3 regions of the Anoxybacillus eryuanensis genome follow, and region 3 is predicted to be linked to each of the others. Evidence: riboswitches for the same ligand, from Rfam matches in the RefSeq annotation. Region 3 holds a riboswitch; each other region holds the start of a gene.
The links. Region 3 has a riboswitch for cobalamin ahead of HNQ84_RS04215 (ABC transporter substrate-binding protein). Riboswitches for the same ligand answer to the same signal wherever they lie in the genome.
Positions count from the first base shown of each region.

Region 1: another riboswitch for cobalamin. It lies ahead of HNQ84_RS12305 (ribonucleoside-diphosphate reductase subunit alpha); the one in region 3 lies ahead of HNQ84_RS04215 (ABC transporter substrate-binding protein).
Region 2: another riboswitch for cobalamin. It lies ahead of HNQ84_RS02175 ((2Fe-2S) ferredoxin domain-containing protein); the one in region 3 lies ahead of HNQ84_RS04215 (ABC transporter substrate-binding protein).

Region 1 is NZ_JBPODS010000014.1:42,657-51,069, reverse strand. It holds gene HNQ84_RS12325 (DUF2325 domain-containing protein) at 1-278, shown strand, start outside; gene HNQ84_RS12320 (diverged REC-like domain-containing protein) at 275-727, shown strand; gene HNQ84_RS12315 (ribonucleotide-diphosphate reductase subunit beta) at 741-1,778, opposite strand; gene HNQ84_RS12310 (flavodoxin domain-containing protein) at 1,732-2,223, opposite strand; gene HNQ84_RS12305 (ribonucleoside-diphosphate reductase subunit alpha) at 2,235-4,511, opposite strand; cobalamin riboswitch at 4,622-4,822, opposite strand; gene HNQ84_RS12300 (cytochrome d ubiquinol oxidase subunit II) at 4,917-5,954, opposite strand; gene HNQ84_RS12295 (cytochrome ubiquinol oxidase subunit I) at 5,969-7,321, opposite strand; gene HNQ84_RS12290 (metal ABC transporter substrate-binding protein) at 7,393-8,376, opposite strand.
Region 2 is NZ_JBPODS010000001.1:404,408-412,820, forward strand. It holds gene HNQ84_RS02135 (precorrin-8X methylmutase) at 1-43, opposite strand, end outside; gene cobK (precorrin-6A reductase) at 44-820, opposite strand; gene HNQ84_RS02145 (sirohydrochlorin chelatase) at 831-1,652, opposite strand; gene cobJ (precorrin-3B C(17)-methyltransferase) at 1,658-3,184, opposite strand; gene HNQ84_RS02155 (energy-coupling factor ABC transporter ATP-binding protein) at 3,190-3,969, opposite strand; gene HNQ84_RS02160 (CbiQ family ECF transporter T component) at 3,953-4,675, opposite strand; gene HNQ84_RS02165 (energy-coupling factor ABC transporter substrate-binding protein) at 4,668-4,937, opposite strand; gene HNQ84_RS02170 (energy-coupling factor ABC transporter permease) at 4,934-5,686, opposite strand; gene HNQ84_RS02175 ((2Fe-2S) ferredoxin domain-containing protein) at 5,683-6,045, opposite strand; cobalamin riboswitch at 6,187-6,368, opposite strand; gene HNQ84_RS02180 (LacI family DNA-binding transcriptional regulator) at 6,454-7,488, opposite strand; gene HNQ84_RS02185 (glycoside hydrolase family 31 protein) at 7,505-8,413, opposite strand, start outside.
Region 3 is NZ_JBPODS010000002.1:327,820-336,232, reverse strand. It holds gene ccsB (c-type cytochrome biogenesis protein CcsB) at 1-1,123, shown strand, start outside; gene HNQ84_RS04225 (response regulator transcription factor) at 1,212-1,928, shown strand; gene HNQ84_RS04220 (ATP-binding protein) at 1,925-3,688, shown strand; cobalamin riboswitch at 3,756-3,947, shown strand; gene HNQ84_RS04215 (ABC transporter substrate-binding protein) at 4,064-5,020, shown strand; gene HNQ84_RS04210 (FecCD family ABC transporter permease) at 4,986-6,026, shown strand; gene HNQ84_RS04205 (adenosylcobinamide amidohydrolase) at 6,029-7,471, shown strand; gene cbiB (adenosylcobinamide-phosphate synthase CbiB) at 7,478-8,410, shown strand; gene cobD (threonine-phosphate decarboxylase CobD) at 8,385-8,413, shown strand, end outside.

The DNA.
Region 1 (8,413 bases), on a different contig from region 3:
TAGTTGTTGGAGCAGATCATTTAGGAAACATTACCGATAAATTAAAAAACTCAGGATTTAAGGAGATTATTCATTTAGATGGCAGGAAAGTGAATATGGTGAAACGACAAATTCCTGAGCACGTTGATATGGTATTTGTTATGACGGATTATATTAACCATAATTTAGCGAAAGTCATTAAACAAAAAGCAAAAGACCAACATAAGCCAATTTATTTTGTGAAACGTTCATGGAGTTCCATCCAATCCGTCATTCAGCAAATGGGGGAAGTGAGATGACATTGTGGCAATCGTTTTTGAATGAAGTGTTAGCTTATCATTACAGCATATGTTCACCTCATCGTTCATCACTTACGTTGCTAAAAGGAATTGAACGGGCAACATCATCGTTTTCGATCGCTTCTTGTGATTCTCCCGTTACATATTATAAAACGATTGCACAAATGACGGATTACTTGCTTCGTTTCGTTGCGAACGATCAGTCTTTTGTTCACATATTAGGTGCTCGTGATGCCTTTATTACCGCATCATGTACGTCTCACATAGGAGTTGTACCATCATGTATGAATGTTTTTGTTGTTGATCATATTTCTTCATTAGATGCATCTCAACAATTTGAAAATCATTTCGGTCAAAAACCGAAAACAATCCGAATATATGATATAATGAAAAATCATTTATCTTATGTTACGTTTACAAGTGAAACATATTGTAAAAAAACCGGGTAGGTTACCCGGTTTTTTACAATTCGTCAAACCCATTAATATCTGTTGTTTTTGTATATGAACGTGGACGGGCTTCGAAAAAGTCCGTTTTGCCTAAGTTCACATTTTCATCGCTAAAGACGCGAATCCAAGGCATACTATTTTCATCTGCATAGTATCGATCATCTAAGCCGAGCATACGCAATCGTTTATTTCCAAGATATTCAATATATTTCTCCATTTCGATGACATCAATGCCATCTATATCGCGCAACACAAAGCGCGACCATTCTGTTTCGTAACGAATGGCTTCGTCGATATAGTCATATATCCACGCAGAAAACGCTCCATCTTCATCAATATATGGATTTTCCCATAACACAGCGCGTACGAGTTGAGAAATAAAGTAGCTATGGCATAGCTCATCTTTATTAATATAGCTAATCATTGTTGATGTTTTTAACATTTTATGGTTTCTAGCTAAATTGTAAAAAAAGGCGAAACCAGAGTAAAAATTAATTCCTTCTAATACGAGTGAAGCGACAAGGGCTCGGCAAAATGTTTCAACAGTCGGTTGTTCACGAAATGCTTCATATACGCGAATAACGTGCTCATTTCGTTTATAAATGTGCGGATTCGTACGCGCCATTTCAAAGGCGCGATGTTGCTCGGATAATTTTTCGATCGAGGCAAGAACGTATGAGTACGACTGATTATGTACCACTTCTTGCTGTTCGATAATCGAAAAAATCGCTTTGACGCTCGGATCGGTAATATATTCTTTCATTGCTCCAATAAAGTTCGGTTGAACAGAGTCTAAAATCGAAAGTAAGCCGATAATGTGTAAAAACGCATCGCGCTCTCGCTCGCTTAACGTGTGCCATTGTTTAATATCGTCAGACATGTTAATTTCAAATGGCGTCCAAAAGTTTGCGAGCAGCATTTTATATATGTCATAAAAGTGACTATACTTAATATCATTCCAGTTTAAAATGCCGCTTGCTTTTCCGTTGATAATGCTTGTTGCCTTATTTGGATGCGACGGTTCCAACAACTTTACTTTCGTCAATAACAAAATGTTCGACCTCCTCTAGTAGTCGTTGTACGAACAAAGCCGGCAAATGTTGTTGATGTCCGCGTGGCGATTGCTCAATTTTCAGTATGCCAAGTACCGGTGTGACTTTTCGTAGATGGTATGCCATTTCATCAACTGCACGGCAATAATATGGCCACATTTGATCTCCTGTACCAAATAGCGCAACAGGAGGCAGAGTAAGTTTTCGTTCTTTAATAAGAAAACGAAGCATTCTCCTCATTTCATGTGGAAGTTGTCCATTTCCCCATGTGTACGAACCGAATAGAAGGAGATGCGCTTCATGGATGAGTGATTCGATAGCAAAAACATGGTCAATATTCATCGTTTTCACGGCATGTCCATGTGAATGAAAAGCTTCCTCAATCAACAAAGCGACTTCTTTCGTGTTTCCTGTTTTCGATGTATAGCAAATGAGAACGTTCATATTTTTTCCTCCTACGATGAACAAACATCGCATTCTTCAATTGTTACGGCGGTACTACGAACGTAATACGTTGATTTTAAACGCTCTTTCCATGCGGTTAGGTGTAAATCAAGCAGATCTTTGGCTTTGATTGTATTATAGACATATAGATTAAAGCTTAGCGATTGATCGACATGTTTTTGTCTTGCTGCATTTTGACGAATACTCATTTTTTGATCGACTTCATAGGCATTTGTATAATACCAATACGTTTTTGGACTTAAATCTGGCACAGTCACAGGAATCTTGTAATTTTTCTTTTCCTCAAAGTATAAACGGTTAAACACAGGGTCGCATGATGCGGTTCCATTGGCTAAAACGGAAGTCGAAGCATTTGGCGCAGGCGCCATTAAATAACCGTTGCGAATACCATGTTTCATGACTTGTTGTTTTAAACCGTCCCAATCTAAATCATCATGTGAATGATAGTCACGCAACTCAAAATACGCTCCTGTATGCCAATCCGATCCTTTAAACGCTGGATAAACTCCTTTTTCTTTTGCCAATTCCATGCTTGCTTGAATCGTTAAATAAGCGATTTTTTCGAACAATTGATCAGCAAGTCGTACGCTTTCTTCGCTATTCCATTTAATCCCTTTTAACGCTAATAAATGATGCCAAGAAAATGCCCCTAGACCGATGGCACGGTACTTTTTATTTGTCATCACCGCTTGCAACACTTCAATCCGATCTTCGTTTAAATCAATCACGTTATCTAACATGCGCACTTGAATCGGAATGAGCCGTTCTAATACATTATCTTGTACGGCACGAGCAAGATGAATACTAGATAGGTTGCAGACAACAAAATCGCCCGGTTTTTTATGAACAATAATTTCGCCATCTTGTGTATATTCTTTTGTTATAGTTGTTGGGCTCATATTTTGCATAATTTCCGTACATAAATTACTTGAATAAATCATTCCTGTATGTTTGTTTGGGTTCATTCGATTTGCTTCATCACGGTAAAACATATAAGGTGTTCCTGTTTCTAATTGTGATTTTAAAATGCGCTTCATAATTTCAATGGCAGGCACGTGCTCTTTGCTTAACTGAGGATGATTGACACACTCCTCATATTTTTCACGGAAGGAGCCATGACCTCGCTCTTCATCGTAAAAATCTTCAAGACCAAGCGGATTGCCGTTTTTATCTTTCCAACCCATTACCTTTTTCACTTCGTGTGGATCGAACAAATACCAATCGCCACGTTTTTCGACTTGCTCCATAAATAAGTCTGGAATGCATACGCCGTAAAATAAATCATGACATTTCTGACGTTCGTCCCCATTGTTTAATTTTGCATCTAAGAAAGAGAAAATATCTTTATGCCAAACATCTAAATATACAGCAATAGACCCTTGACGCGTACCAAGTTGATCCACCGATACAGCCGTATTGTTTAATTGACGCATCCATGGAATGACACCAGACGATACACCTTTAAATCCTTTAATATCCGAGTTGCGCGCGCGAATTTTTCCTAAATATACACCAATTCCGCCACCGCCTTTAGATAAACGAGCGATGTCTGTATTTGATTCATAAATGCCGATTAAACTGTCATCGACTGTATCAATAAAACAACTTGATAATTGTCCGTAAGACTTTCCTGCATTGGCGTAAGTTGGTGTAGCCACAGTCATGTATTGATTCGATAGCGCCCAATAGGCTTCTTTTACTAAATCCATTCGTTTGGATTTATCTTCATTCACCATGAGCGTGAGGGCGATCGTTAGAAAACGCTCTTGTGGCAATTCATAAATTTCGCCGTTATATCCTTTTGCTAAATAGCGATCAACGAGCGTTTTTAACCCGATGTATGTAAATAGCTCGTCTTTTTTCGGATCGATCCATGTCCCTGCTTCTTGTAGTTCTTCTTTCGTATATCGTTCGAGTACAAAAGGATCGTAAATCCCAAGATCAACGAGCTGTGTTTGCAACTCATAAAAGTAGCCATATGTTTCGGATCGATCATAGCCGCGATTTATAGCTGCTTCGTCGTATAACTGTTGCAAATAGAGACGAGCTGCAACAAACGTCCAATCCGGCTGTTCTACCGTGATTTCGTCAAGTGCATTTAAAATAAGTTTGTTCATTATGTCATCGTATGATTTTGTATACGTCAGTGACCGTATCGTACGCTCGATGTATCGCTCACTTGATAAGTGTGGAAAGTCTTTAAAAATATGAAATAACAAAGTTCGAACCGTCTCTTCATTCATTTCCGTTTTTTCTTTTACGTGCATCATGTAACATCCCTTCCCCTAAAAATAAAAATCCGCTCTAGTTGAGCGGATGAAACGATGGAAAAAGGCATGCTTTCACCATCGTTTCATCTTCTCAATCCCCGAAGAATATGAAACGATACAAGGAAGGCAGGTCTCCTGACTTGCGCTTCTTCCTACTTTGGATTCCTTCCCATATATGCGCCTGAAAAGCTGACATATACAGTGGTGTTGTTTCCATTTCGTCTGCGCACACAGTTGCGGGGACAGTTCTGGATTCGCACCAGATTCCCTATTAAGTCCGCTTGGACACCTTCACTTGTCGGTTTCAATATATAGTTATTATTTTTATTTTTTATCACAATATATTGTACGAAAAAGGTTTACGTTTAAAACTATAGCGAAAAATTTCAACATTTGCAATCATTATTTTTCATCATTTGCTACATACCGCCGGTCTTTCATAAACAGCCGCCAAAAATAAATGAATCCTGGAAATAAAATTGCAAAGCCGACGATATATGTCACAAAAAGGGCACGAAACGTATTCGGATGCGTAAATCCAGACTCGATTGTTACATCTGGATAAATCATATATGGTAAATGAGCTTTTCCATATGCGTAACTTGCACAAAAATACTGTAATACGATTGCTACAACTGCAAGGCGGGGCATCCCACGTCCGTTTTTCTTTCTCCATGAAGGAAGAAAAAGAGCTAAACCAGCCACGAGAAATAGTGCGACAGAAGCAGCAAGCCATGGCCAATACGCAATCATCCCATCATACAACCAACGCGCTTCGCTTCGCATCGTGATCATAATTAAAATTGAAGAGAGGAGAGCAAATGGCCCGATAATGAGCGCATCGCGACGATAAATCGCATAGGCTTCGGTTTCGTTTGCTTCGTTCGAGTAATCCGCTAATAAAAGTGAAGAAAGAAAAAGTGTGCTTGTTATAGCAAAGGCAATGAATGCATATTCGTGTGGGCTTGTAAATAGACGGTCTAGACGAAGGTGACTGACGCCATTAACCGTTTCAACGAAAGATCCATGTGTAATGGGTAAGACGCTAATTAAAAAGGCTGGAATAAGCAAACCGCTTATACCAGAAATGTAAACGAGCACTTTTTCATACTTAGGAGCAACGTGTGAAAAAACGAGAAACGCACTGCGAATAGTGAGCAAAAGTAAAATGATGCTTCCAGGAATGAGTAAAATCGTGCCGAGCATAAACGTGGCTCCTGGAAAAAAGCTAACGAGCGCCACGACGATCGCGACGATAAATACATTTGTCACTTCCCATGTCGGTGACAAATATCGATTGGCAATTTTCGTCGCTTTCGTTTGAGGGCGGTTCATATATACCATCGACCAAAAACCAGCTCCAAAGTCCATCGTCGCCATGACGGCGTAAATAAAAATAAATCCCCATAAAATCGAAATAGCAATTAATTCATCTGTCATGATCTTGCTCCTTTCTACATGTGTGTCGATAAATGTTGTTCAATCGGGTGACGGCGGAAGTACGAACGTAAGACGAGCACGACGGCTACAAGTAAAAATACGTAAATGGACGTAAATAAAAGAAAAAGTGTTCCTAAATTTGTTGATTGAGTCACAGCTTCTGCAGTTGTCATCATGCGATAAATAACCCACGGTTGCCTGCCTGTGCAAGCAAAAATCCAACCAAATTCAATGCCGAGAAGGGCGAGGGGACCGGCGGTAACGATCGTCCACATAAACCAGTTCGGAAATATGTGTTGTTTTTTTACTCGATGCCAAATGAATCCGACGATCGAAAGGAGAAGAAGAAACATGCCAATCCCGACCATTGCATTAAAAAGTGTATGGACGAATAACGGAGGCCACCATTCTTCAGGAAAATCATTTAAACCAATAACGACAGTATCGAAGCGATTACCAGCTAAAAAGCTAAGTAGCCACGGAATTTCAATACCCCATTTTACCGTTTGTGTTTCGCGATCTGTAAAACCACCGATAACGAGGGGGGCGTGCGACTGTGTCTCAAACAATCCTTCGGCAGCGGCTAATTTTTCAGGTTGATACTCATGAAGGAGTTGCGCTGATTCATGCCCGTTGATCGCCGTTAATAGAGAAAACACACCACCGACTGTTAACCCGAGCATCAGTGCTTTTTTATGAAAAAGCTGAATGCGCTCGTTATGTTTATTTTTCAACATCTTATAGGCAGCGATGGAAGCGATCGTAAAAGCTCCGGTCATATAAGCTGATAAAACAACGTGTGTAGCTGTAACTGCGAAGCTCGGATTAAAAAACGCTTTCCATGGGTCGACGTCGACAATTTGTCCGTTTTCGATCCGAAAGCCTGTCGGCGTACCTTCAAAGGCATGTACGTTCGTAATTAAAATGGCAGAAGCGGCTGCCCCAATGGCAACAAACGTCAAGCTCACGATGCGCATCGTTGGAGAAATGCGGTTAGCGGCATATACGTAAATGGATAAAAACAACGCTTCAACGAAAAACGCATAAATTTCAATTTGAAATGGGAGTGCCATCACTTTGCCGATCACTTCCATAAACCCTGGCCATAAAAGAGAAAGTTGTACGCCCGCAATCGTTCCAGACGGGATTGCTACGCCAAGCAAAATGGCAAGCGCTTTCGTCCAACGATTTGCCATGAGTGCATAGTCATTGTCTTTTGTTTTTTGATATAGCAACTCAGCTAATAAAATCATAAGCGGAATACCAACTCCGAGCGTCGCAAAAATAATGTGAAACGCCATCGTTGTTCCAAAGAGCGTTCTTGCTGTTAATACGTGATCCATACCGAAATGTTCATTCCTTTCCATACATTGTCGTTTCATAGTTTGATGTGAAAAGAGAAAAAATATGCAAAAAAATAAGCGACCGTTACGATCGCTTATTGTAGTGCTTTTTTTAATGCCGATATATTGTCATTCATAATGGCAAAGTAATCTTTGCTATTTGCGATATCATCATTTGTACGAGCTTCTAAATTATGAAGAATGAGCACATCAGCACCAACTTCATTTTTTACAACTTCAGCAATTTTGGATGTCACGTTTTGTTCAAAAAAGATATAGCGTATATTATGTTCTTTTGCTTTCTTGATGATTGAAGCGAGTTGTTTTTGTGAAGGTTCGTTTGTTGGTGATAGCCCCGTTACGCTTATTTGTTTTAAGCCGTATCGTTTTTCCCAATAGCCGTATGCGGCATGAGCAACAAGAATTTCTTTTGTTTTCGCGTCTTTTATCAATTGTTGAAACTGGCTATCGAGCTGTTCAAGCTGCTGTTTTAACGAAGCAAAGTTTTGTTCAAAATCTTGTTTCGCCTCAGGTTTTAGTTCTATTAGTGTTTGTTTAATTGTTTCAGCCATTTGAATGGAATAAATCGGATCCAGCCAAACGTGAGGATCTACATCTCCGTGATCATGTTCGTCTTTTTGTTCATCTTCATGCGCATGTTCGTTTTCGTGAGCATGCTCATCTTCATGAGTATGATTGGATCGAAGTAAATCCATTCCTGCGGTTGCTTCCACGAACTTGACTCGCTCATTTTCTAGCGTTTTGACGATGCGTTCAACAAATCCTTCCATGCCTTGACCGATGTAAATGAAAGCGTCAGCATCTGCGATTTGTTGCATCGTTTTTGCTGTCGGTTCATATGTGTGAACATCGACACCAGGAGGGTATACGCTTTCCACTTGAACGTGCTCACCGCCGATTTTTTGAGCAAAATCTTGAAGTGGGTATACAGTTGTATAAATGATAAGTTTGTTGTTTGTTTTCTCTGTCGTTGACGGCGCTAGTTGTTCTTGTTTATTACATCCAAATAATGTTAGTGTGATCGTAAGAATGATTGATAAAATGATGTTCAACCTCATTTTTTTCCTCCTTCCAAAAAGAAGGATGTCTCTGAAA
Region 2 (8,413 bases), on a different contig from region 3:
CTGGCTGAACAGTTAATGGGCGAAACGTTGTTCGAAAATCCATTTATTTTTCTCCTTTCTCTTTCATTTCTTCCAACGCACGAATGACGTCAGAAAACTCATGATAAACGACGGGATAAGAAAGTTTCGGACGGCGGATGACAACCGTTTCAATGCCAAGTTGTTGCGCTGCTGCAATTTTTTCATCGACAAATCCCACTCGTCCGCTTTCTTTCGTTACAAGGAGCGTCACACCAAAATGTTTCATCAAAGCCATATCTAGTTGCTTCGTAAACGGTCCTTGCATCGCAATAATATTTTCTTGCGGAAAGCGTAATTGTTCGCACTTTTCCATATTGTCTTTCCGTGGCAACATACGTGCAATGAGACGAACATCAGGAAGCGGGAGCAACTTTTCTGCAAAAATATGCAACGTTTTGCTTCCTGTCGTAAGCATGATGACCCCTCTTTTTTTCGCTGCGTACTCTGCTGCCGCTTCGTAGCTATCGACGAATGTAACGCGATCATACATAATGACGCTTTCTTTTCGTTCATAGCGGATATACGGAACGTTCGCTTCCTCTGCTGCTTGCATCGCTTGTTGCGACGCTTCTTCTGCAAATGGATGGCTCGCATCAACGATCGCTTTCGCTTTATGTTGTTTTATGATCTCAACCATTTCATGCGCGTTTAAACGTCCGATATGCGCACGCAATCCGACATATGACATTTGTTCTGCGGCGTGTTCGGTGACAACTGTAGCCAATACGTCATACCCTGCGTCACGAATGGCTAACGCTAATTGCCTTGCATCGCTCGTTCCCGACAACATAATAATCATTCATCTCACCTCAATGATCATGATGATGGTGGTGGTGATGTTCAGCCATATGAAGCCGATATTGGCACGTATCACAATTCATATGAACCGAATGACTAAGCACTTCTTGTAACCGATCAAGCACAATCGTTTGTAGCGACGGATGAAAGCCAAAATAATGCGCCAATACAAATGACATATGCGGATACATGCTTTGAAACTCAGAAACTTTCTTTTCTAATCGCTTAATAAGCACGCCTGTAAATAAAAAGTAAGGTAAAACAACGATTTTTTTTGCTCCGAGCTTAACACATCTTACGACAGCCTCATCTAATGACGGATTTGTGACACCCATAAACGCAGGTTCAACGATCGCCTGTTTATTTCGCTCCCAAAATAAGCGAGCAATTTTATATAAATCGCTATTCGCATCGGGGTCGCTTCCTCCGCGTCCAAGCAAAATGATTGCTGTTTGCTCATCCGTAACAACTCCTGCTTCTTGCAGTCGGTCGTTTAAAATCGTAAACGTATCATTATGAATACCAAGTGGTCGCCCATACGTAAATGAAACGTGTGGATAGCGCTCTTTCGCCTCGTCAATCGCTGCCGGTATGTGCAGCTTGGAATGTCCAGCTGGAAGTAAAATGATTGGAATGACAATAACATCTGTTGCCCCTTGTTCTACACAATGGGCAATGCCATCAATGACTGATGGAACACCAAATTCTAAAAAACATGTATGCACATAAAACGTCTCATCAATTTGTGGACAAATGGTTTGAACAAACTGACGTACTTGTTCGTTTCCTTCTTCATCTCGACTTCCATGTCCAACAAATAAAACAGCTTTCATTTTCATCACTCCCCACATGCCGCAGGCTCTGCTTTGATCGTTTGTCCATAAGCAAAGCCACCGACCTCTTTTTTTCGCTCAAAAAACTTATGAAATCGCTCGTTTGCATATCCTTCTTCTTTATATTGCACAATAATACGAGCGATCGTTTCCACAATGTCATCTGGACGAATACCTTCGGCGACAAGCTGTCCAGGATGTGCATTTCTTCCTACTGTTTTCCCACCTAAAAATAAATCAAACGCCCCTTTACGATAAACAATTCCGATATCTTCATGGACAGCCCCGTAACATGCCATGCCACACCCGTTAAATCCAAGGCGCAGTTCTTTTGGCAAATCCATGCCGCCAAATTGTTTATGCAGTTGCTCGACATAAGGAATCGCATCTTTTTTTTCTCCCTCACAAAAGTCACACGCTTTTATAACACACACATTTCCCGTTGGTGCAACCGTTAAACCTGCTTCTAAAAGTTCACGGACGATGTCGTCTGGTCGTTCTGTTTCCACCGTTACTTTTAAATAATGATCCGCCGTATACGTAATCATCCCTTGCTCGCCGACGATGCGAGCGAGATCCATCATTTGCTTTGGCGTAAATGTTTTATTTACCACTCCCGGACTAACTGCTACTTCCAACCGTTCCGTTGTTTGTTTCTTTGGAGCAGCCACTTTTTCATACGCTTCTTCCGCTAATGAGCGCATGTTCGTTAACGCCCATGGTTCCGCTTCTGGTCGCAATCGCTCGTGCAGTTTTAACGGTTGGACAGCGCTTGATAGCTTATATTTTCGCTCATAGCCACGAGGGGTAATCATCAGACCGTCATGAACGAACGTGGAAGAATTTCCGATAATGACCGTCGTTAACATGCCGATGTCATGCTCTAACATTTCCCCTAAACTCGTTAATACAATATGTTGCCGCTCGCGGTACGCACTTTTCACAAGACCAACGGGCGTGTCTGGTGAACGGTATGTTAATAAAATACGCTGCGCCTCGACAATTTGTTGCGTACGGCGACCGCTCTTCGGATTGTATAGCGCAATAACGAAATCCGCTGCGGCAGCTGCTTCTATTCTTTTTGCAATGACGTTCCATGGCGTTAAATGGTCGCTTAAACTAATCGTGCATGAATCGTGCATAATGGGTGCCCCTAATAAAGCGGCGCAAGAATGAATGGCTGAAATACCCGGAATAATCTCCACTTCAATGCCTGTTTCTTTTTCCCATCCTTTTTCAATTAACACTTCGTAAATGAGCCCCGCCATACCGTACAACCCTGCATCTCCACTTGATATGACAGCCACTTTTTTACCACGTTCCGCCTGTTTAATCGCCTCTTGAGCCCGGCTCACTTCTTCTGTCATTCCCGTGCTAATGACTTCTTTTCCATCGATGAGATCCATGACTAAATCGACATACGTTTTATAGCCGACAATAACATCGCTTTCTTCAATCGCCTCGCGAGCTCGCTTTGTCATATGATCGACACTTCCCGGACCAAAGCCGACAACAAACAATTTTCCAGCCATCCTTTTCACTCCCTTTTCCATCGTTCAATCCATTCAAACAATTGCTGTTCTGTACACATCTTGTTTTCCTTCAGCCATATGCGTAAAAGAAGTGGAAGCGGCAAACCAAGCTCATAAAATATGTTCGTTTTTGTAAATACAAAGGCCGGTGTTCCATGCAAAACGATGCGACCATCATGCATAACAAACACTTCATCCGCCCATTGCCAAACGAAATCAAGATCGTGCGTAATGACAACGGGCGTTGTACCCTCTTTATGCAGCTCATTTAGTTTCATGACTAAGCGCTCGCTCTGCGAAACATCTAAATAAGCAGATGGTTCATCGACAATAAGTAAATGAGGCTTGGGCGCCATCGCCACCGCAAGCGATAACCATTTTTTTTGTCCAAGACTTAAATGATGTATCGGTATATCGCGCCACTTCTCAAGCGAAAATTGTTTCATAATTTGTGCCATTTGCTCGTGATTTCCTTCTAAACTAAGCGCTAGTTCTTCCTCAATCATCGGTGCTAAAAATTGATGTTCTGGGTTTTGAAAAACGACACCAACATGCTTTCGCAAATCTCGCCATTGCTGACGATCTGCTACTTTCTCTCCTTCCCAATACACATCCCCTTTGGTCGGTCGGTAAATACCGTTTGCATGAAGCAACCACGTCGTTTTCCCACAACCGTTTTTTCCGATGAGCGCATATTTTTTTCCTCGTTCAATTGTAAGTGATACTCCTTTTAACACGTATGCGCCGTTCCGATACGTATAATGAACATTATGAAACCGTAGCATATAAGCCCTCCAAAATAAATAGAACAACAATTCCAATAAACGCTTCGATGACATACCTTCTTGGCAACTGTTCATCTGCACACATTGGAACAGCAAAAGAAACGTTGCGCGCCTGTTGTGCAATCATCATCGCCTCATAATGATGTAATGTTTGACGTAACAACTGTGCAACAGCTAGTGAAGCAAAGCGCCAATCCCGCTCCCCACGTTTTATTTGCACCGTAACAAACAGTTCTTTTGCTGTTTTTTCTACTATAAAAATAAAACGATACGTCAACAACAACAGTTCAATAAATGCTTTAGGAACGTGCCATTTGCTTAATGCGTGAGCAATACGAAAAAATGGTGTTGTTGCTGCAAGGAAAAAGAGAACAAGCGAACTTGTAAACGCCCGTAAAAAAACTGTACTTACATATGAAAAGCTTTCACTTATGAAGTGAATTGCGCCATCAAATGAAAAAAGAAGCGGTATGCTACTTCCGAGAATAACGAGCGCTATGAGCATACAAACGCGTAAACAAACACTCGAAGGCAAACGTGCATATCCAAGCAACCAAACGAGCAACCAAACGATAATGATTAAGCGGACAACATTCGTCCCAAGAAGCGCCCATATGAGCAAAATAAGCGCAAATATTAGCTTAAATGTAGCATTTAATTTCGAAAGGCGATTCCGATACGCCCATTGATCAAGCCAACTAATCATTTCTTTTTCTTCCCTTGTATAAACCGATGATGTAGCCGATTACCCCAGCACCAAGCGCAGCTTGTAAAGAAAATAATAACGTCTCTACTTCTCCACTCGGCGGTTCAAATACGACATCAAACCAAGGTTCATAATGTGGTGCGATTTGTTGAATCATTTTTTCCGCAAGCGTATCCGCTCCAGCAAACTCCGTATTTTTCACAATAAATAGCGGCAACACGATCAACAATGCGGCAATGAACAACAATATACGATTGCTCATTTAAAAAACACTCCCCTCTCCTCTAACACATCTAACTCTCGCTCCGAGTACGTATGCAAAAAGTTCCATACGACAACAGTAAGGAGTCCTTCCGTAATTGCAAGTGGTACTTGTGTCACCGCAAAAATTGACGCGAATTTTAAAAATGCGCCCCATACTCCACTCGTTACATCTGGAAATGCTAGGGCGAGTTGAAACGACGTCATGACGTATGTCGCCAAATCAGCCATCATCGCCGCTAAAAAGACGGACATACGCAATGATATTCCACACTTTTTACATAAAACGAACAAGCCGTACGCAACGAACGGACCGACCACCGCCATCGAAAATGCATTCGCCCCAAGCGTCGTCAATCCACCATGCGCAAGCAAAAGCGCTTGAAACAATAATACTGCTGTACCGATGACCGTCATAACAAACGGTCCGAATAAAAGCGCCCCGAACCCCGTCCCTGTCGGATGCGAACTACTGCCTGTGACAGATGGAATTTTTAATGCCGACAAAACAAATGTAAACGCTGTAGCGAGTGCAAGGAGTAATTTCACCTCCGGCTTTTGTTTCATCAGACGCGTCATTGTACGTAAACCAATAAAGAAAAACGGTAAAAATAGCAACCACCAAATGAGCGCCCATTGCCAAGGTAAGAACCCTTCCATAATGTGCATCGCATATGCGGAAGGTGAAAGTGCAAATAAAATATAGACCGTAGCGCACATACTAACAATCCAAAACAACGGTTTCTTCACTTTTTCTTCCCCCTTGTCGCAACGCTATATTTAGGCATGACAAAGCCTTCATCGTATGTGTACGTCACATATTCATGCAACATTTCACCATCGCGTACATGTTTTCGTACGATGTCCTTTCCGATCTGCTCATCAACGGCACGATACCAAATTCCTTCAGGATAAACGATAACGACGCACGCATCTTCACAGCGACCGTTACATCGTGTCCGCGTTGTATGAACGTACTCATGTAGTTGTAGCCTGTCAATTTCATCACGAATCGCTTGTGTCACCTCCTCTCCACCTTTTCGCATACAACTCCCTCCGTTACAAATCAACACATGATGTTTCGTTCCTTGTAAATCCCATGTCGCCATATATGTCGCTCCTTTTTTAAAAATAAAAAAGCACCTCTAGGTAGAGGTGCAGAAAAAACGAAAGATTCAAACAATAAAACTTTCACAATTGTTGTTTATTTTTCATCGTCCCCGCACGTCTACCTATATTCCCGTAGGCAGCCGACGTATCGCAAGCAGGCAGGTCTCCTGGCTTAGGTTCATCATCTCGTTGCGCCTTCCCCAAAAATCAGTGGCATATTGCAACGAAACTCCCCATCACAGTGGCGGGTACCGCGACGGCTTTGCACCGTTCTTCCCTTTTAAGCATACGGACGTATGCACCGTACTTGCTTCATCGTATATTGTTTTTCAAAGAGCACGAATGTTAAGAATATGATACACCATTTTTTTCTTCTCGCCTAGCCTGTTTTATAAAAAAGCACCTTCTTATTCAGAAGGCGCTTTGTAGTAATCGCACGAAAATCGTTTCACGATCGTATGTGGGATGATGATTCGTTTAATCGGCTCATTCGGGTTTTCGATTTGTTGAATTAAATTTCTTGCCGCTTCAAAGCCAAGTTGAAAAATATGAATGTCTACCGATGTAAGCGGTGGACGAGAAATTTCCGATAAAAGCACGTTGTTAAAACTGACAATCGATACATCTCCCGGCACGCTTAATCCCATTTCAGCAAGCGTATTTAATACCCCAAGCGCCATTAAATCGTCCGCCACGACGAGTGCGGTTGGCGGCTCAGCAAGTGAAAGCAACTCTTTCATCGCCTCTTGTCCGCCTTCTTTTAAAAATTCTTCATGCACAATGTAATCTTTACGATATACAAGACCTGCAGATTTTAACGCTTTTTCATAACCGCGCAAACGATCCATCGTTACAATGAGATTGACGTTTCCACCGACAAACGCGATGCGCTCATGACCAAGTTCAATTAAATATTCTGTCGCCTCACGCGCCGCCCGAACGTTATCGTTATCAACGTGCGTAATTTCTTCCGCTTTTTTATGCGGTTTTCCAATGACAACAAACGGCACATCTTCTTTCTGTAAATACGCCATAATTTTATCGTTCGCACGCGAATACAGCAAAATGACACCATCGACGCGCTTTCCTTGCACCATATGCACGACCCCGTCGTAAATTTCCGCTTCCGTTTCTCCCGTCGATAACTGTAACGCATATTGCCGATCATGCACCGCTTTGCTAATGCCGCGGATAACTTCTGGGAAAAACGGGTTTTGAAACGCTTTATCTGCTGAACTTGGCATAACGAGCCCGATCACTTGCGTCGACTTATTCGCTAAACTGCGCGCGATGAAATTCGGATGATAGCCAAGCTCTTTCATCGCCTCGCGCACTTTTTTCTTCGTTTTCTCGCTAATGCGCGGGCTATCTGCGATGACGCGGGAAACGGTCGATGGCGCCACATTTGCTCGCTTCGCTACATCTTTAATCGTTACTGTCATAAAAATCCCCCATCTCTTACAAAACAAACGTGTTTGTCGCTTCATCGATGACTCGTTGTTCCCCATTGACAACAATCGTTGTCGGCACGTCCCCAACAAACGAGACATGCAATTGCCATGTTGGTTGGTACGTCCCATCTGTTTTTACGTCAAAATGAACGGTATGATCAACAAACGTCGCTCGAATATGCATGCGGATATATTCCCCTTTTTCATACGCAAACGTTGCGCCGTCATCATCATAAAGCGTGTATGTCGATGTTCCTTCTTTCATTGTATACACGTGCAATGTGATCTGTTCATCAGCCGTAGCGGTCGATAGCTTTACATCGGCGTGAGCGATCATCGCCCCTTCTTTCACATATATCGGCAAACGATCAAGCGGTGCTTCGACAATATACCGCTGACCACCTTCAAATTTTTCTTTCGTCCAATAATCAACCCAACGTCCTTCTGGGAAGTACACGATACGATGCGCTGTATACGGACGCATCACCGGAGCGACCATTACTTCATTTCCAACCATAAATTGATCTGAGATATTCCACGTTTCGCGATCGTTCGGATATTCCATCATCAGTGGGCGCATCATCGGCACACCTGTTTGATACGCTTCAAAGCATAACGAATATAAATGTGGCAACCATTCGTATCGCAATTCAATATATCGTTTTACGATTTGTTCGTATGTTTCCCCAAATGCCCACGGTTCTTGCCGAGCAAAACCGATCGCACAATGATTGCGGAAATATGGGAAAAATGCCCCAACTTGCGTCCATCGAACGAGCAGTTCTCCATTCGCATCATGTGCAAATCCACCGACATCTGCCCCGCAAAACGCCACTGCGGATAATCCTAAGTTTAAGCACATCGGTATCGACAGCTCAAGATGCTCCCAAAAGCTACGATTATCGCCTGTCCATAC
Region 3 (8,413 bases):
TGCCACACTTTTCTTTGGCGGTGCCATTCGCGTCAAAAAGAAAGATGGGATAGACCGCTGGGCGACAATTGGGATCGTTGTGACGACCATCGGATTTATTGCACAACTCGGTTATTTTATTACACGATGGATTGCCGCTGGGCATGCACCTGTCAGCAATTTATTTGAGTTTACGACATTTTTCGGCATGATGCTTGTCGGAGCGTTTATCGTCATTTATTTTATTTACAAAACAAGTTTGCTTGGCTTATTTACTTTGCCGATTGCTATTTTAGTGATTGCTTATGCGAGTATGTTTCCACGGGAAATTTCTCCGCTTATTCCAGCGTTACAAAGCGATTGGTTGCATATTCATGTAACGACAGCGGCAGCTGGAGAAGCGATTTTAGCAATTAGTTTTGCAGCAGGATTGATTTATTTAATTCGCGTTGTCGATCAATCGAAATCGAGTAAGCGCACGTTTTGGCTCGAGTTCGTGCTGTTTTTCTTAATTAGTACGCTTGGTTTCGTTATCGTGACAACGTCGTTTCGTGTCGCTGGCTACGAAGCAACGTTTGAATGGATCGATAAAAACGGTAAGCAAGATGAAATGGTATATCATATGCCAGCACTTGTTGGACCGCACGAAGGTGTGTTAAAAACAGAAGGACGCATGACACCGCTTATTGACATGCCAGCGATCATTAACGCGCGCAAATTAAATACGGTAATTTGGTCTTTATTTGCAGGTCTTGGCCTATACGGTTTGCTTCGCCTCGTTTTACGGAAGCGCATCGCAGCCGCGCTACAGCCGCTTGTGAAAAACGTTAATTTAGACTTGGTTGATGAGATCGGATATCGTTCTGTAGCCATCGGATTTCCAGTATTTACGCTCGGTGCTCTTATTTTTGCGATGATTTGGGCGCAAATTGCATGGACACGTTTTTGGGGCTGGGACCCGAAAGAAGTATGGGCGCTTATTACATGGTTGTTTTATGCTGCCTTTTTACATTTGCGTTTATCGAAAGGATGGCATGGCGAACGTTCGGCATGGCTTGCGGTCATCGGATTTGCGATTATTATGTTTAACTTAGTAGCAGTGAACTTAGTTATTGCCGGTTTACACTCATATGCTGGATCTTAAAACGTCTTCGTAATGAAGGCGTTTTTTTATGAGAAGTAGAAAAAAGTTTACCGGTTTTGTACAATAGTGAATGAGGAGGTATGACATCATGGAGAAGGAAATTAAAATTTTAGTTGTTGATGATGAAGAACGAATTCGTCGCTTGCTCCGCATGTATTTAGAACGTGAGCAATATGTCATTGATGAGGCAGAAAACGGCGAAGATGCGCTAGCGTTAGCGCTTGAAAATGATTATGATTTAATTTTACTGGATCTTATGTTACCAGGAAAAGATGGCATTGAAGTATGTAAACAGCTACGGGAGAAAAAAGCAACGCCTGTTATTATGTTAACAGCAAAAGGAGAAGAAGCAAACCGCGTGCAAGGATTTGAAGCAGGAACGGACGATTATATTGTAAAACCGTTCAGTCCACGTGAAGTGGTGCTTCGTGTTAAAGCATTGCTTCGTCGTACCGCCAACTCTCCATATGTACCGACGGATACGACTGCACGAGATGTGCTTGTTTTCCCACATTTAACAATTGATCATGATGCCCATCGTGTCACAGCGGACGGACATGAAGTAAGCTTAACTCCGAAAGAATACGAGTTGCTTCACTTTTTAGCGAAATCGCCAGATAAAGTGTTTGATCGTGAACAGTTGTTAAAAGAAGTATGGCATTACGAATTTTTTGGCGACTTACGCACAGTCGATACGCATGTCAAACGATTGCGCGAAAAACTAAATAAAGTGTCGCCTGCTGCGGCTAAAATGATTGTCACCGTTTGGGGTGTCGGGTACAAATTTGAGGTCGTGAATGAATGATGGCATTATGGCGTAGTGTAGTTGGCAAACTATGGCTGACCATTTTGTTGCTCGTTGCTTTCGTCCTTTTTATTTTAACAGTTTTGTTACTTGGTTTTTTTGAAAAATATTATTTAGAAAAGACAGGAGATCAATTAACCCAACAAGCAGTGAAAGTGGCTCGTGTCGTGGCGGAACATGATGAACAATTTGCACGTTCCATTGCCTGGACGATGGTTGATGACGTCTCGAAGCTCATGATCATTGTTGATGATCGGCATTATTGGTACTCACCGAATGAAAAGCTTGCTGATTTGCCACTCTCGTTTATTCAGCAAGATAGGCAGTTATCGCGTGTTTTTAATGGGAAAAAAGTGGTAAAACGAACACTGATGCCAAATCAAACGATGCGAAACAATGAATATAACGAGCTATTTATTGTCGGCGTCCCGCTTCAAACATCTAATGGAAACGGTGCTGTTTTCGTGTATCAATCGTTAAAAGCAGTAGAAGAAACGACAAAACAAACGACGAAATTTATTTTTCTTGCGGCATTTATTGCGATTGTACTAACGACGGTGTTCGCATTTTTCTTGTCTACACGCATTACAGCACCGCTTCGAAAAATGAGGCAAGTGGCATTTGAAATCGCACGTGGAAAATTTGATTCTAAAGTGCCGATCGTCACCCATGACGAAATCGGGGAACTTGCGATGGCATTTAATCAAATGGGTCGGCAACTGCAATTTCATATTAATGCGTTAAACCAAGAAAAAGAGCAATTAGCAAGCATTTTAAGTAGCATGGCAGATGGTGTTATCACGCTCAATCGAAATGGCGAAGTGCTCATTACAAATCCGCCTGCCGATAGATTTTTACAAGCGTGGTATTACGAACAAGGGCAGCGCGACGATTTATCGCCACTTCCTCCGCAAGTAAATGAATTGTTTAAGAAAGCGGTAACGGAAGAGAAGGAACAAGCGATAGAAATGGCGTTACAAGGTCGCAATTGGGTCATTGTCATGACGCCGTTATACAACGGCAAAATGATTCGCGGAGCGGTTGCGGTGCTTCGCGATATGACGGAAGAACGACGATTAGATAAGTTACGCAAAGATTTTATCGCCAATGTCTCTCATGAATTGCGCACGCCGATTGCGATGTTACAAGGATATAGCGAAGCAATTGTCGATGATATTGCAGCGACAGATGAAGAGAAAAAAGAATTAGCAAAAGTCATTTATGATGAATCGTTGCGCATGGGACGCCTCGTCAATGATTTGCTTGATTTAGCGCGCATGGAAGCCGGCCATTTAACGCTTCATCACGAGCAAGTGTCCCTTCGACCGTATATTGAACGTATCATTCATAAATTTCAAGGGTTAGCGAAAGAAAAAGGGGTTCGTTTGCTTGTTGACATGAACAACGAGCCCATTGTTTCGTTCGATCCCGATCGTATTGAACAAGTGATGACGAATTTAATTGATAACGCTCTTCGTCATACAGACGACGGTGGGGAAGTGCGTGTCATTGTCGCTGCGGATGAAGAAGTCGTACGCATTTCCGTACAAGATTCTGGTACAGGTATTCCAGAAGAAGATTTACCGTTTGTATTTGAGCGTTTTTATAAAGCGGATAAAGCGCGTACGCGCGGTCGATCTGGTACGGGATTAGGTCTTGCGATTGCGAAAAACATCGTCGAAGCGCATAAAGGAACAATTACTGTTCATAGCAAACTCGGAGAAGGAACGACATTTACATTTGCATTGCCATTAAAATAGAAAAAATTTGTTGCTATTCATCATATTTTTCGTTATGATAGAAACGTAAAAATTGTTCGACAATTACATACATCCGTTGCAAAAAGGTGTCGAACGGGCGACCTAGTAGACTTAATAGGGAATCTGGTGCAAGTCCAGAACTGTCCCCGCAACTGTAAGTGCTGACGAAATGAAATATGCCACTGTACGATTCGTATGGGAAGGCTTCAAAGTAGGATGACGCATAAGTCAGTAGACCTGCCTTTTTGCATCGTCATTCGCGTCTTCGGGGAGTGAGATAGCGAAACGACAAGAGGAGTTATTATCTTTTGTTGTTTCCAACTCATTCCATTTGGGATGAGTTTTTTATTTTGATACATAAAAGGGGGTAAAATCATGAAAAAATGGAAACAGTACATGTGGCTTTTGGCACTCGTGTTGACGCTCGGATTAGCAGCGTGCAACAGTAGCGCAGAGCCAGCGAAAGAAACAAAACAAGAGACCAAAACAGAGGAAGTTGCTTTTCCAGTGACCGTCAAAGATGCGGTTGGTGATGTCACGATTGAAAAAGAACCGACAAAAATCGTTTCACTCATTCCGAGCAATACAGAAATTGCATACGCGTTAGGGCTTGGTGACAAAATTGTCGGTGTCAGCGATTTTGATAATTATCCAGAAGATGTGAAAAACAAAGAAAAAATTGGTGGCATGGAATTTAATGTAGAAAAAATTATTTCGCTTCAACCAGACGTTGTGCTTGCGCATGCATCTAGTGCCCACAATGCTGAAGAAGGGTTAAAGCAGTTAAAAGATGCAGGCATTACGGTCATTGTTGTGCCAAATGCGACGTCGTTCAATGACGTATATGCGTCCATTGAGCTCATCGGGAAAGCGACAGGGAAAGCGAAAGAAGCAGCGGATGTTGTGCAGCAAATGAAACAAAAAATTGATGCGATTGCTGAAAAAGCGAAAGAAGTAAAAGAGGAAGCGACAGTTTGGGTCGAAGTTTCTCCTGCACCAGAAATTTATACAGCAGGAAAAGGAACATTTATGGATGAAATGTTAACGATCATTCACGCGAAAAACGCAGCAGGTGATCAAGAAGGATGGCCGATGTTTACTGAAGAAGATGCGGTGGCATTAAATCCAGATGTCATTATTACGACGTATGGCTATTATACGCCAAACGCTGTCGAGCAAGTGCTCGCTCGCCCAGCATGGAAGGAAGTTCCTGCGATTAAAAATAAACGAGTATATGATGTCAATTCTGATTTAGTTTCTCGTCCAGGGCCACGTTTAGTTGAAGGGGTCGAAGAAATTGCCAAAGTCGTTTATCCAGACATTTTTAAATAATTACATTACTGCATCAATCATTGCGATCGTTGCATTATTATTAGGGATATCGATTGGATCACAATCGATTCCCTTTTCTTCTATATGGGAAACGTTGTTGCATCATACGTTTCATACATCTACAAATGTTCCCGCGGCCATTTCGCAAATTATTGTTTCTATTCGCTTACCACGAGTTGTGCTCGCTTTTTTAGTTGGCGCCGCACTAGCACTTGCAGGGGCAGCGTTTCAAGGTCTTTTGAAAAACGTGTTAGCTGATCCGTATACGATCGGTGTATCATCTGGTGCAGCTGTTGGAGCGGTCATCGTTTTCTTTTTTCAGCTTCATTTGTCGTTTCTCGGTCGTTTTACGTTACCGATTGTGAGCATTATGTTTGCGCTCGTGACGTTATTGTTTGTTTTGTTATTTGCTCGGCTTGCTGAGCGCAATATGGGAATTGAAACAATTGTTTTAATCGGTATTATCATGAATGCGTTTTTCGGCTCTGTTATTTCACTTATGGTTGCCTTTAGCGGTGAGGAATTGCGTCAAGTTATCAGTTGGTTAATGGGAAGTGTCGCGATGCGCGGCTGGCCATATGTTTCTTTATTTGTACCGTTTTTTATCATCGGCTGTCTCGGCTTATTTGTACATATTCGCGAGTTAAACGCCTTTTCATTTGGAGAGCGAGCAGCTGCAAACATTGGTGTACATGTATTACAAAAAAAGTTATTCATTTTACTTAGCGCCTCACTACTTACAGGCGCAGCGGTAGCTGTATCGGGAACGATCGGCTTTGTCGGACTGGTCATTCCGCATATGACTCGTTTGATTTGTGGGGCGAATCATCGAAAATTGTTGCCGCTTTCCTTTTTATATGGTGGCGCGTTTTTAGTATTAGCAGATGTCGTGGCGCGAACGATTGTTGCACCGCGGGAATTGCCGATCGGAGTCATTACATCGTTGATTGGAGCACCGTTATTTGCGATGTTGTTATTTAAAAGTTTAAAACGGAAGACGGGATGAACATGATTGATGTGAAAGACGTTTCGTATCAATATGGGGAAAAGCAAGTATTACACCATATTTCATTTACCGTTCATGAAGGGGAGTTTTTTGGTATTTTAGGGCCGAACGGAAGCGGAAAAACAACGTTAATGAAACTGTTAAGTCGAGAACTGCCGTTACAACGAGGAAATATTGTTGTTTGCGGACGACATATTGAAACGTATAAACCGAAACAATATGCTAAACTCATTGCTGCGTTGCCTCAACATATAGACGTTTCGTTTGGATATACAGTCAAAGAAATGGTTGAGCTTGGACGCTATCCTTACCAATCTACTCTTTTTCCTAAATGGACGGAGGAAGATGATCAAGTTGTTGATGAAGCACTTCGTTGTGTGACATTAGCGCATAAACAACATGTTTTCCTAGAGCAATTAAGCGGCGGAGAACGTCAACGAGCGGCGCTTGCACGTGCGTTAGCACAACAACCGCGCGTATTATTACTAGATGAACCAACGAACCATATGGATGTGGCGCAACAGTTCAAGTTGTTAAATTTATTAAAGCAATCGAAGCTTACGGTTGTTGCTATTTTTCATGATATAAATATCGCATCGCTATATTGCGATCGTCTTCTTTTTTTGCGAGATGGAAAGGCAGTTGCGTGTGGAACACCGAGAGAGTTGTTGAACGAGTCCATGATTGAGGGTGTATTTGATACATGTATGAAACGACATGAACATCCTGTATTACCGAAACCGCTTGTAACGTTCGTTCCGTTTTTAGAACAACCGATTGACGATGTGCCATGGCACGTCACACAACATGAAACGATGGTTGTCATTGAAACGATAAAACCGTTTAAAGTGCTTTCTTCGGCCATCGTTGGCGGTGGCACGCGTTGGGCAACGACTTTTGTAAATCGCCATGTTTCACTGGACTACCGTTGTGACGATGCTGCACAAGAGATGATTGAATTTTTGCGACAACAAGGTTTTGATGAGCAATGGACCGTTGGGATGATGACAGCGGTTGATGTAAGAGATGTTGTGTTTACATCCGCTTATGAACCTGTTCGCCTTTTTGTTGCGGTAACTGCTGGGGTGGGAAATGCCGTTGATAGCGCGAATGCGTGGCGTCGAACGGATGTGATCGCTTCTCCTGGGACAATTAATACGTTTGTTTTTATTGATGCCCATTTATCGGAAGCAGCGTTTGTGCAAGCGTTAATGACTGTAACAGAAGCAAAAACAAAGGCTCTGTACGATAAACAAGTCGTTGATACACAAACAAATACAATCGCAACAGGCACATCAACAGATTGTATTGCCATTGCTGCATCACAACAAGGTACATATTATGAATATGCAGGAACGATTACACCGATCGGCAAACAGCTTGCTCGTTTCGTCTATGAAGCTACACAAATGGCAATCGATCGCTATAATGAACGAAAGGGGTGAGAATCGGTGGCGCACGTGTGGGCTATATTACTTGCGCTTTTGCTTGACCGCATATTCGCTGATCCTCATCGCTTTCATCCTGTTTGTTGGATCGGACAAGTGATTACGTATATGGATCGTCGCTTGAATAAAGGAAAATGGCGAAAAGGAAAAGGGCTACTCACGCTTTTTGTCGTTTGTGCGCTTACGCTTGTCGTAAGCTATAGTGTCATTACTGTTGCGTATCGGCTTTCTTTTTTAGTTGGCATGTTTATCGAAGCGATGATCATTTTTGTTTCTATTGCTCCGACAAGCTTAGCAAAAGCCGCATACAGTGTGCTTGAGCCACTAAAAAGAGGTGATATGGAGGAAGCGAGAAAAAACGTGGCGATGATTGTCGGGCGTGATACAGAGATGTTACAAGAAGATGGAATCGTGCGTGCATGTGTGGAAACGGTAGCGGAAAATACGAGCGATGGAGTGACAGCGCCCCTTTTTTATGCTTTTCTTGGCGGGGGAGCTTTGGCGATGTTATATCGTGCGGTGAATACGTGCGATTCCATGCTTGGCTATAAAAACGAACGGTATGCCCAATTCGGCTGGGCGTCTGCTCGCTTAGATGATGTACTCAATTACATTCCTGCAAGATTAACAGCGTTTGTTATGCTTCTTGTCCATCGTGCTAACAAGCGGGCATGGACATTATTATTTCGTGATGCCAACAACCATCCAAGTCCAAACAGCGGATGGTGCGAGGCAGCGGTGGCCGCATTATTAGGCATTCAGCTTGGTGGGGTGAATACATACAAAGGTGTCGTATCGATTCGTCCGACGATTGGTGATCCGTCTGTTCCACTTGCGTCCGCGCATATTGAACAAGCTGTGGCGATAATGAAACGAACGACAGTTGCTTTTACGATTGGGGGGAGCTTGCTTGCATTTGCCTGTACATGGAGCTAATCC